4 regions of the Anaerobutyricum hallii genome follow, and region 4 is predicted to be linked to each of the others. Evidence: predicted binding sites of a transcription regulator. Region 4 holds the regulator's gene; each other region holds the start of a gene.
The links. Region 4 encodes Rex, which represses fermentation and respiration genes when NADH is low (regulators of the CRP and FNR family bind a similar motif). Its sites were predicted from a motif close to ATTGTTAANTANTTAACAAT; they were not measured.

Region 1: a site for Rex is predicted at 1,076-1,095, ahead of EHLA_RS10040 (acyl-CoA carboxylase subunit beta). Genes of this name have one in related genera too.
Region 2: a site for Rex is predicted at 1,069-1,088, ahead of EHLA_RS01780 (NAD(P)-binding protein). Genes of this name have one in related genera too.
Region 3: a site for Rex is predicted at 2,093-2,112, ahead of EHLA_RS05110 (glycerol dehydrogenase). Genes of this name have one in related genera too.

What each region holds. Positions count from the first base shown of each region.
Region 1 is NZ_LT907978.1:2,194,088-2,197,292, reverse strand. Features, by position in the region: gene EHLA_RS10045 (orotate phosphoribosyltransferase) at 1-540, opposite strand, end outside; gene EHLA_RS10040 (acyl-CoA carboxylase subunit beta) at 1,256-2,680, shown strand; partial or broken gene EHLA_RS10035 (OadG family protein) at 2,699-3,040, shown strand; gene EHLA_RS10030 (biotin/lipoyl-containing protein) at 3,145-3,205, shown strand, end outside.
Region 2 is NZ_LT907978.1:416,992-420,196, reverse strand. Features, by position in the region: gene EHLA_RS01790 (CpXC domain-containing protein) at 1-58, opposite strand, end outside; gene EHLA_RS01785 (biotin transporter BioY) at 301-873, shown strand; gene EHLA_RS01780 (NAD(P)-binding protein) at 1,177-3,018, shown strand; gene EHLA_RS01775 ([FeFe] hydrogenase, group A) at 3,012-3,205, shown strand, end outside.
Region 3 is NZ_LT907978.1:1,116,945-1,120,149, reverse strand. Features, by position in the region: gene EHLA_RS05115 (AAA family ATPase) at 1-215, shown strand, start outside; gene EHLA_RS05110 (glycerol dehydrogenase) at 927-2,024, opposite strand; gene pta (phosphate acetyltransferase) at 2,262-3,205, opposite strand, start outside.
Region 4 is NZ_LT907978.1:925,803-929,007, reverse strand. Features, by position in the region: gene EHLA_RS04275 (NAD(P)H-hydrate dehydratase) at 1-1,502, opposite strand, end outside; gene EHLA_RS04270 (redox-sensing transcriptional repressor Rex) at 1,695-2,357, opposite strand; gene abc-f (ribosomal protection-like ABC-F family protein) at 2,544-3,205, shown strand, end outside.

The DNA of each region.
Region 1 (3,205 bases), 1.3 Mb from region 4:
AATATCATTCGTAGTAAACAATGCATTTACAGGAAGGTTACCGTATTCAGAGATGGCACTGAAAATCGCAGAGATTCCCTGCAGCTTACCGCCATAATATTCAATACATTCCCAGCTTCGGTTGATTGTGATACCGGTTGTGATGGATGCCATTAAAATGATAATATTTCTGTCTTTGATCATTGGTTGGATATTTTTGCGGAAGAACATCTGTCCATCCGTATCAATTTCAGGGGTAACGATATAGATAGACTTATGCTGGTTATAGGAGAAGAAGCCACTCTCTGTCAGCTTTTCTGCAAGGAAGGCTCCGATTACTTCTGTTCCGTCAAGACATACGATCGTATCGACGACAGTGTTATGTTTGTAAAGTGGAACTAAAGCTTTTGCTGCTTCTTCTGCGTTAGACTGACGTATTTTTAACGTTGTCATATCTAAGAAGTAGTTAACGTGGGAGTGTTTTGTTGCGAAATGTCCCGGATAGGCAGAAATGTGCAGGTTACAGGTTTTTGAACGAAATTCAATTTTACGGTTTTCCATGGAATATCCCCCTTTACTTGTAATAGAAAAACTTTGTTTTGTATATTATACCTGTTTATGATGAAAAAATAAAGAACCGATTGTGCAAAATCACAGGTTTTTCTTGCAGTTTATAATTTTTTTCTGATTTTTTTAGAAAAATACTTTGTGGTAGCATATACAGTTGCATAAAACGAAAGGAAGCATTATTGGTTTATGAAAAAAGTTTGACAAAAATAGTTCAAAATTGATTTTGGATACTAAATCTTTGATTTAATATGGTGTATAAAATCTTGATGTTCGTTTGTTTGAAAAGATTGAATTGCAAATGGAATTATATAGAAAGACGGAAGTGTGTTTTGATACTGAAACTATTTTGTGCAAAATGACGAAAAAAGTGGACAGGGTAGGATGGTAATGAAATGTCAATTAGTGTTAATAATATAACAATATAAAATTAGATAAAAACAGTAATTATGGATTTTTTTATAGTAAAAGAGAAGAAAACGAAAGGACGCCCGAAAAAAATATAGAATTAAGAAAGGAAATTGAAAGAATTGTTAAAAAATTTGCAACTAGGCATAATCTTTAGTTTGTTTAGTAGATGGTGTGAAATAAAATAAATGTTAAATAACTAACAGAAAATAGTTGCTATTATGATAATAATTTGTTATTATTACATAGAATGAAAGAGTAACAACGTATACAATATAGTATTTTTTATGGAGGAAAGAATATGGGTAATTCAAAAATGAATGCCAGAGAGCGTATTGACTATCTGTTTGATGACCACAGTTTTGTGGAAGTTGGCGGATATGTTTCTGCTCGTAATACCGATTATAATCTCGGTGCGAACAAGGTGGAAGGTGATGGTGTTATCACTGGATATGGAGTAATTAATGACCGTATGGTTTATGTTTACAGTCAGGATGTTTCCGCACTGGGCGGTTCTGTAGGCGAGATGCATGCGAAGAAGATTTCTTCCCTTTATGATTTGGCGATGAAGACAGGGGCACCGATCATTGGAATGCTTGACTGTGCAGGGCTTCGATTACAGGAAGCGACAGATGCACTTCATGCTTTCGGAACTATTTTTAATAAACAGGCACAGGCATCCGGAATGATCCCACAGATTTCTGCAGTATTCGGAATGTGCGGAGGAGGAAGTGCCGTAATGTCCGCTATGTCTGATTTTACATTAATGGAGAAGGAGAACGGCAGTCTCTTTATCAACAGTCCGAATGCATTAGCAGGGAATGAAGAATCCCGTCAGAATACAGCAGGAGCGCAGTTCCAGTCTGAGCAGGCTGGTAATGTAGATTTTGTTTGTGAAACAGAGGAAGATCTTCTTGAACAGCTTCGAATTCTTGTTGATGTACTTCCTTCTGATTATGAAGCAGAAGATGCATACTTTGATAATGATGATGATTTAAACAGAATTATTCCTGAATTGAATGATGCAGCTTATGATGCACCTGCTATTTTAAAGGCTGTTTCTGACAGCAGTATGTATATAGAGACAAAGGCAATGTATGCAAAAGAGATGGTAACTGCATTTATCCGTTTGAACGGCGAGACGGTAGGTGCCGTTGCAAACCAGCCGGTAGACGGAGAGTCTGTTTTGACAAGGAATGGCCTTGAAAAAGCAGAAAGATTTATTAAGTTCTGTGATGCATTTGCGATTCCTCTTCTTACAGTAACGAACGTGACAGGACTTCGTGCCAACGCCCATGAGGAGAGAAAGCAGGCACTCGCATTAGCGAAGTTTACGACAACACTTGCACAGGTTAGTGTACCTCGTATTAATCTCATTGCAGGCGAGGCGTATGGAACTGCTGCGGAAGTAATGAATTCTAAAGCTATTGGGGCTGACTTTGTTCTGGCATGGCCACAGGCATCTGTAGGAATGATGGATGCAGAACAGGCAGTCCGTATCATGTATGCAGAGGAAATTGATGCTGCCGATGATAAGATGGCATTGATTGCAGAGAAAACTACGGAATATGCAGAAGGACAGAGCAGTGCATTAGCAGCTGCAAAGAGAGGATATGTAGATGACATCATCGAGCCGGATGCAACAAGAAAGCGTCTGATTGCTGCTTATGAAATGCTTTACGGAAAGAAAGTAACTCCAGTGACAAAGAAGCATACGGCAGTATAGTGAGGTGAGAGTATGAACGTATTTGAACAAGCCTTATTAAATACTTTGATGGGTATGGGAACTGTATTTGCAGTACTGATTTTCATTTCTTTACTGATTTCTCTTTTTGTATATATCCCATCCATTGAAAGAGCGTTGAAGAACCGTTCTTCCAGAAAAGAGAAAAGGGCTGCGCAGGAGGAAAGACCAGCTCCAAAGCGTCCGATCATTGAAGAAGCAGCAGAAGAAGAAGAGGAACTTGTAGATGACGGTGAACTTGTCGCAGTGATTACCGCAGCCATTATGGCAGCAAGTAGTGGTACGGCGGTAAGTGCAGATAAGCTGGTTGTCCGTTCAATCAAGAGAGTGAAGAGAAGATAGCAAAAATGTATTCTTGGAATCTTTTTATAAAGCCTTAAAAAGTTTTAAAAAGTCAGATATAGAAAGATTTTAAAAGTACATAAAATCATTCAGGAGGATTTACAATGAAAAATTATAGAATTACAGTTAATGGTGTTGCTTATGATGTGGCAGTAGAAGAATTAG
Region 2 (3,205 bases), 510 kb from region 4:
CGCACTTTGGACATTCTAATTCTTCCATCGCATAACTTGTCAGTCTTTTGCCTTCCATACTACATTTTCCTCCAACACCTGCAAATATATAAAAAGATATCTGCCTTTTCTAACTCTTATAATAGGCTGATTTTGTCTTTCCGTCAAGAAAGATGCCTTTTGTTTTCTCTGTTTTCGTCTCATAAATCAAAAAAGTATTGTTAACCATATATTTTGTTTTAGTTGACAATATCTTTTTTTTCTTATATAATGAATCCAGTTTCCATTTAACAAATATCATATTTTAGAGAGGAATTTATTATGACTACTGCTACTGTAAACACAAAGAAAAAGTCTTTTACAACTTTTCAGATGGCTCTTATTGCTGTTATGGCTGCCATCACCTGTATTTTAGGACCTCTGTCCATCCCGATTCCGATCAGTCCTGTTCCGATTTCTTTAACAAATCTGGCAATTTACCTGACTGTATGTCTGCTTGGCTGGAAGTTTGGAACAATAAGTTATCTGATCTATCTTCTTATTGGTATTGCAGGACTCCCTGTTTTCTCCGGTTTTAGTTCCGGTTTTGCAAAACTTTTAGGACCAACCGGCGGATACCTGATTGGCTTTATTCCAATGGCGATCATCTGTGGATTTGCTTTTGAAAAGTTCTCTAACCGCGGTGTGCAGATTGCCGGTCTTGCTATCGGTACTATTGTTGCTTACATTTTCGGTACGGCATGGCTTGCCATCGAAGCCCATCTTACCTTTTATCAGGCATTACTTGCCGGAGTAATTCCTTATATTCCAGGTGATCTTGTAAAGATTATTCTCGTTGTCCTCGTAGGACCGATTGTTAAAAAAAGATTACAATCTGCCGGACTTCTCCTGTAAGCACTATTTTTTCTAATACTTTTCCAAAATATTTTGCTATACATTTTTGAATAAAATATAAAGAAAAGCCACATGTGATGATAATTTTTTATCAGTCAATGTGGTTTTTTCTGTCTTTTTTATAAATGAATGTCTTCTTCACGGCTTTAAATTGTTTTCTTTTGTAAATTGTTATTATTATAACATTTTTATCATAATGATAATAAATTATCATTTCTTTTCAAATTTTTTCTCATGTGATATAATCGCTTCATTGAGACTATTTTTGTTATCAGGGTGGTAGCCCTGTGAATGGAGGAAATTATGAGTAGACTTGAGGTCAGAAAAAAAAGCAAGGCCCAGTTAGTCGTTGACAATCTGTACGAAGATCTGGAACGCCGAATCATTGCCAGTCCTCCCGGACTGTGTCCTGTTGATATGACAGCTTCTTTCCTGAAACTGTTTCATGCACAGACTTGTGGAAAGTGCGTTCCATGCCGTATCGGTCTGGGCGTTCTTGAAGATATGTTAGAAGATGTACTGGACGGAAAAGCCACTTTAGAAACACTTAGTTTAATTGAACGTACTGCAAAGGCCATTTATGACAGTGCTGACTGTGCTATCGGTTACGAAGCCGGAAGAATGGTTCTAAAAGGTCTGGAAGGTTTTCGTGAAGATTTCATCGAGCATATCACGAACGGTCATTGTTCCTGTCATTTAGAACAGCCGGTTCCTTGTGTTGCTCTTTGCCCTGCCGGTGTTGATGTTCCCGGTTATATTTCTCTTATCGTTGATGAACGCTATGCGGATGCCGTTAAGCTGATTCGTAAAGATAATCCTTTTGTTACTTCCTGTGCACTTGTATGTGAACATCCATGTGAGACAAAGTGCCGCCGTAACTTTGTGGATGATGCCGTTAATATTCGTGGATTAAAGCGTTATGCCGCTGACCATTGCGGTCTCGTGCCGCCTCCGGAATGTTGTGAATCTACCGGTAAAACAGTTGCTATCATCGGTGGCGGTCCTTCTGGTTTAAGTGCTGCTTACTATTTACAGCAGATGGGACATCAGTGTACTATTTTCGAACAGAGAAAAGAACTCGGCGGAATGCTTTACTATGGTATTCCTAACTACCGTCTCCCAAAAGAGCGTCTTGCTGAAGATGTTCAGAACATTCTTGCTACAGGTGTTGAGACAAAGATGAATACCTGCATCGGTGATGGAGATGGAGAGATTTCCTTTAAGATGTTAAAAGAAAACTACGATGCAGTTTATATTTCTATCGGTGCACATACAGATAAGAAGCTTGGTATTCCTGGCGAAGATGCTAAGGGTGTTATTTCCGCTATTCAGATGTTGCGTGATATCGGAGATGGAAATCCACCTGATTTTACAGGCAAAAATGTTATCGTTGTCGGCGGTGGTAACGTGGCTATGGACGCTACCCGTTCTGCTATCCGTCTTGGTGCTAAAAACGTTAGTGTTATGTACCGACGCAGAAAGGCTGATATGACTGCCCTCATGGACGAAATCGAGGCTGCTATCGCAGAGGGTGCAGAGATTCTTGAACTCCATGCCCCTCAGGCAATCGAAACAAATAAAAAAGGGTATGTAACTGCTATGGTTGCTGACCCTAAGATTATCGGCCTGATTACTGGCGGTCGTCCTTCTCCTGCAAATTCCGGAAGAGAACCTATACATATCCCTTGTGATATTGTTATCGTTGCAATCGGACAGGATATCGTTTCTGAACCATTTGAACGTGCAGGCATCCCTGCAAAGCGTGGACGCTTCTTAGCACAGAAGGATAGCTCTATTGCGGAAAAAGATGGTGTATTTGCCGGCGGAGACTGTGTAACCGGACCTGCTACCGTTATCCGTGCTATCGCAGCCGGAAAAGTAGCGGCTGCCAACATCGACAACTACCTCGGATTCAATCATAAGATTGAAAGCGGCGTTGTTGTTCCAGAACCTCGTATTGAGAACAAGACACCTTGCGGACGTGTTACTATGATGGAAAGAAATACTACAGAGCGTAAAAAGGATTTCAATATCGTGGAGAACGGCATGACCTGCAAAGAAGCCAATCAGGAAGCACACCGCTGCCTGCGCTGTGACCGTTTTGGTTATGGAGTATTTAAAGGAGGACGAGTTGAAGAATGGTAAATATTAAGATAAATGACGTTCCTATCTCCGTTGAAGAGGGAACTACGATTTTAGAAGCCTGCAGAGAGGCAAAAATGATTGTCCCTACTTTGTGTTATTTAAAAGATATCAACGAAATCGGTGCCTGCCGTGTCTGCGTTGTGGAAATAAAAGGTATCGAAAGGCTCGTCACTTCCTGTAACAATAC
Region 3 (3,205 bases), 190 kb from region 4:
TTGAATTTTTCTTCTTAGATGAGGGATTCGGAAGTTTAGATGACGATCTGTTAGACACTGTTATGAATAGTTTAGAACAGCTTCAATCCAAAAAGAGAAGTATTGGCATCATCAGTCATGTAGAGGCCATTCAGACAAGAGTTCCCGTAAAGCTCCTTGTCACTCCATCAGATCTATCACAAAAAGGCAGCCAGATTACATTAGAATATTCCTAATATTCATTTTGTAGATTTCGTGTAGACGAAAAAAGAAATATTGCCCTATCCCATCTGCTCTGTAGTCGCTGCGTTTAAGATGCTCAACCGCATCTTAAACACACTCCCAAGCCGCATCTGGGATAGGGCAATATTTCTTTTTTCTGACTATCTAAATCCACAGTTGGTAAGGATGGGGAATCTCCAGAAGGTTATGGATTCTTGGGAAATTAAAGTCTAACGGATTGACGCATTTCTTCTGGGTGTTTCTATTTGAATAGAAAGCGTAGATTTTGGGAGAATCCCCTTGTGTTTTGAGACAAAATAAAGCGTTTAGCGCGACGGAACAAAATCAAGCTTATAAAAATTCTCTTTTCTTTACCATACTTTCCTTACAATTCAGATAAAATCTCCAGAAGAGAAAAATTTCTTGTTGTGGGATGGCATGTAGAAGTGAAGTTGTCACGCATCTGATATTACTAAATTCCAAATATACACAACAATTTAAATGTCAACCCTTTAGAATTTAATTCCATAAAAAGCCATAACATTCTGTAGAATCCCCCTTCTCACCAACTGCTGATTTATAGTAGACAGAAAAAAGAAACAATACCATATCCCAGATGCGGCTTCGGAGCGGGTTTAAGATGCGGATAAACATCTTAAACACAGCGACTACAGAGCAGATGGGATATGGTATTGTTTCTTTTTTCGTAAACTATAAATCAGTAATTAAAAACCTTTGTAGTATCTTCCTAAGGCATCTGCTGCAACCATTGCTGCGTATACCTTCTCTGGTGTAACTTCAAATGGTTCATTACCTAATGTGTCATCTGGGGAAGCTGCTAATGTTGCTGCTTCCATAAGAGCATCCTTATCTGGATTCTCGATTCCAAGATCTGCAAATGTAGTAGGAAGTCCAACATCCATGCAGAAAGTAATTACTTCATCTAATAAATCTTCATCGGCATTCTCAAGTACAAGCTGTGTTAATGTACCAAATGCAACTTTTTCTCCATGATATAAATGGTGACATTCTTTAATACATGTCAGGCCGTTATGGATGGCATGTGCGCCAGCTAATCCGCCACTTTCAAATCCCATACCAGATAACAGTGTGTTTGCTTCAATTACTTTTTCTACTGCTGTAGTACATACATCAGCTTCTACTGCAAGTTTTGCTTTTACACCTTCTTCTATTAATGTCTGATAGCAAACTTTTGCCAAAGTAATCGCTGCAATTGTAATATGACCACCTGCACAGCTAGTTGCATTGCTTGCCTGACAGGCTTTTGCTTCAAAATATGTTGCAAGTGCATCACCCATACCGGAAACTAACAGTCTCGCCGGAGCCTTTGCGATAATATCGGTATCTACTAAAACAAGATTTGGATTTGCCGGTAACCATAAGTATTCTTCAAATACGCCATCATCTGTATAAACTACAGTAAGGGCAGAACAAGGTGCATCTGTTGCGGCAATGGTAGGACATACGATAACCGGACTGTTCACATAATAAGCAACGGCTTTTGCTGTATCAAAAATCTTTCCGCCGCCGACACCGATAACCATATCGCAGCCTTTTTCTTTTACGATAGCAACCAGGCGGTTAATCTCGTTTTTAGAACATTCCCCATGAAATGCTTCAAAAACAAGTTCACATCCTGTCTCTTTGAAACTATCTTCGATAATTCCACCAACACGTTTCTTTCCGCTTTCACTAATTAAAATAAAAGGCTTCTTTCCAAGCTTTGTAGCGTACTGCGCAATATTCGCAAGCTCTCCCTTTCCCTGCACGTACTTCGCTGGACTGATAATAATGTTTGCCATAAAAAAATACCATCCTTTCTTATAATAGAAAAAAATTGCTACAAAAACCGCTTTGTAACCCCGGTTTTCTTGTTATAATTATAACAATTTTCTAATAAAAAAGCAACAGTTCTTTGTATAATTAGACAAAAAACAGGAAACAGATGCGATAGTTGTTTCTGTAAAGTTACTACTATAATATCCATTTCCCGTTTCTATTTATTTTATTCGAAGTTATTATCGAAAATAATATTAAGTTTAGCTTAATGCTGCTGTAACAAGTGCCATTTTATAAACTTCCTGTGCATTACATCCACGACTTAAATCATTGATCGGTGCATTAAGTCCCTGAAGAACTGGTCCGATTGCTTCATATTCACCAAGACGTGCAGCAATCTTATATCCGATATTACCTGCACTGATTTCTGGGAAGATAAAAGTATTTGCCTGTCCTGCTACTGTAGAACCTGCACATTTTACTTTTGCAACTTCCGGTGCTACCGCTGCATCAAACTGAAGCTCACCGTCAATATCTAAGTCTGGCGCCATCTCTTTTACTTTCTTTGTAGCATTCGCCATTAATGTTACCATCTCGCCCTTTCCAGAGCCATATGTAGAATAAGATAACATAGCAACCTTTGGATCAATACCAAAGATTTTTGCTGTCTTTGCAGTCTCAATAGCGATCTCTGCTAATTCATCTTCATTTGGAGCAATGTTAATTGCACAATCTCCCATTGCTAACTTCTTATCACCTTTTACCATGATAAAGCAGGAGCTTACAATCTTGTTACCTGGTTTTGTTTTAATTAACTGTAATGCAGGACGTACTGTATCTGCTGTAGAATAAGTTGCTCCTCCTAACAGACAATCAGCCTTACCCATCTTTACTAACATTGTTCCAAAATAGTTTGATTTAGAAAGAGCATCGCGAACCTGTTCCGGTGTCATCTTGCCTTTTCTTAATGTTACCATCTCATCAACCATCGCATCAATATCAGCATACTGTTCCGGATCAATGATCTGACATTTATCAATATTAAATCCGGTTTCTTTTGCTGCTGCCTTTACTTCGTCAGCCTTTCCAAGAAGAATAACACCAAGAACTCCCTCTGCTGTAAGTTTATCTGCTGCTTCAAGAATACGGGCATCTGTTCCTTCTGTAAAAACAATAGTACGTGGGTTTGCTTTTAACTGCTCTG
Region 4 (3,205 bases):
TATTTCAAAACTTTTTCCAGATAATTCGGCAAATCTCCTGCAAGTACACTATAATATCCTTTTTCTTTTGCGGCGGCATCTCCCGCAAGTCCATGGCAATATACCCCTAATCGTGCTGCAGTTAACAAACTAAGCCCGCCTGCCAGAAAACCACAAATTATTCCGGTTAAAACATCACCGCTTCCGCCTGTTGCCATTCCGTTATTTCCACTCATATTAATATATGAAGGAGCATTTCCATCAGATACAATTGTCCTTGCATCTTTTAGGACGATTATATGATTTTGATCTGCCATCTTCATCGCTGCTTTTGGCAGATTACTCTGAATCTCCGCTATTTCTTCTTCAAGCAGCCTGGACATTTCTTTTAGATGTGGCGTTAATATGATTCCACTCTTATATTCATAGAATAATTGTTTTATCTCTCTATCATTTTTCAATAAAACAGCCAGATTATTTAATCCATCCGCATCAATTACAAGCGGAACTTTACCCAATGCGAGAACCTGCTTTAATAATCGTCTGGCAAATATACTCTGTCCGATTCCTGGACCAATGCCGATAACTGATGCCCAGGAAATCGCTTCCGGCAAAATCTCTTCCGCCTTTTCTTCTGAATCATATGTTGTAAGAATCGCTTCCGGAAGCTTTTCTTGTAAAATTACCCTGTTTTCCTCGCAAGAAAAAACCCGTACCAGTCCACTTCCGCTTTTATAAGCTGCCGTTCCGCTCAAAACAGCTGCTCCAGCCATATTTTTTGCCCCTGCGATTAATAATACCTTCCCATAATTCCCCTTATTCGTCCAGGCTTTTCGTTCTGGCAACAGAGAAAGATCCTCTTTTACAAAAGAAATCATCTTCGGAGCAATTTTTTCTACCGCTTTGTTTGGGAATCCAATTTCTTTTACAATAACTTCTCCACTGATATCCGCTCCCGGATACAGGAGCAGCCCAGCTTTTAACAGTCCAAACGTAACCGTCAAATCTGCGCAAAAAGCTATGCCAAGAATCTGTCCTGTCGAAGCATCTACACCCGATGGCACATCAACCGCTACTTTTAACGCTTTCTTCTGATTCATTCTCTCGATTACTTGTCTGTGCTGTCCCGCTACTTCTCTTTTTAATCCAACACCGAAAACCGCATCGACGATCACATCATATTCTTCTTCTGGAAACTCCATCAAAAACTGCGCTTCCATCTGCTCTAAAACTTTCTTCTGAATCTGATGGGAATCTGAATCATGTGGAATTGCTCCGATTTCATAAAAATCAACATTGTATCCATCTTCTAATAAAAGACGCCCAAGTGCCAGACCATCTCCACCGTTATTGCCCTTTTCTGTAACAATAAGTACACTACTCTTTATTGGTACTCTCTCTAAAAAGACTTCTTCTAAAGCAAGCGCCGCCTTTTCCATTAAAACAATACCAGGAATCCCCATCGTATTTATACTATACGCATCAATCTGCTGCATTTCCTCTCTTGAAGCAACGTAACGCATCTTTTAAACCTCCTGTTTCTTAAAAGATGTACCCCGGAGTCTTTACTGCACTTACTCTTGTAAGAAGATTCCAGCATACATACGTAATTTGCGATTGAGCAGTCAGCAAAAAGAGATGAAAAACAATGCTTTCTATCACACAGCTTCTCATCTCTTACTTTCTTTTACAATATATACTTTACAGTAACTATTCTATTGATTCTGACTGTGAATTCTATAAGACAATGTCATAATACTCTCTGCAAGATGTACATTCTCAACCAGAATATCTTCTGAAAAATGTAAATCTACCGGTGCAAAGTTCCATAATGCCTTAATTCCTAAATCAACTAACTGTTCTGCAACCTTTACCGCTTTTGACTTCGGTAACGTTAATGCAGCAATCATTACCTCATGCTCTTTTAAAAATGTTTCCAGCATGTCGATATCATATACTTCCACACCCCGCACTGTCATACCAATTAATCTTGGATTCACATCGAAAAGTCCGATAATTTTAAATCCATTACTGTCAAAATCCTGGTTATTCGCCAACGCCTGACCAAGATTACCCGCACCTACGATAATGATGTTATTTGTTCTATCCAGACCCAGAATCTTACCCATCTCATTATAAAGATACTCTACATTATAACCATATCCCTGCTGACCAAACCCACCAAAATTATTTAAATCCTGACGAATCTGAGAAGCAGTGACGTTCATTCTCTGACTCAGTTCCTTTGAAGAAATACGAACAACATCATTCTTCAGTAAATCTCCAAGATACCGATAGTACCGGGGTAATCTTTTTATCACTGCCGGAGAAATTGACTTTTCATTCCCTGTTTTTACAACTGCTTTATTGCCTGGCATAAGATCCTCCCTTTGATAAAAAATTCCCATTCTCAAGCTCTACTTAATCAATTATATACAAAAATAGTTTTAATGTCAAATAGGATTGTTAAAAATTCCAACACTTATTTACTTATTTTTTCTTTCATGATAAAATACATCAGAAATATTTCTACTATATAATAATATAATCATTTGGAGGTTATTATGATTTTAGCCTGTCAGAAAATCGAAAAAGCATTCGGAGGCAAATCCGTATTAAATAATGTTAATTTTTTAATTAATGAAGGGGAAAAGGCTGCTGTAATCGGTATCAACGGCGCCGGTAAAACCACTCTTTTCAAAATTATCACCGGAGAATATGAGGCAGATCATGGGGAGGTTATCTTTCAGAAAGGATCTACTTATGGCTACTTATCTCAGATCATTGACGTAAGTTCTCATCGCAGCATTTATGAAGAAATGCTTGATGCCAAAAAAGATATCATCGAACTAGAAAAGAAAATACGTCAGTTAGAAAAAGATATCAGCACTTTGTCCGGTGAAGCACTAGAAAGCGCAATGGAAAGTTATTCCCGTTTCACTGACCGCTTTGAGAAGGCAAATGGTTATGCCTGGAAAAGCGAAATTATCGGTGTATTAAAAGGTCTTGGTTTTGATGAAAGCCAGTTTGACACACCAATCCATACACTTTCCGGAGGACAGAAGACCCGCGTAGCACTCAGCCGTATTCTTCTGATGCACCCGGATCTCATTTTACTTGATGAGCCGACTAACCACCTTGATATGGAATCCATTCGCTGGTTAGAAACTTTCCTTTCTAACTACCGGGGTGCGGTGCTTATTGTTTCCCATGACCGCTATTTTCT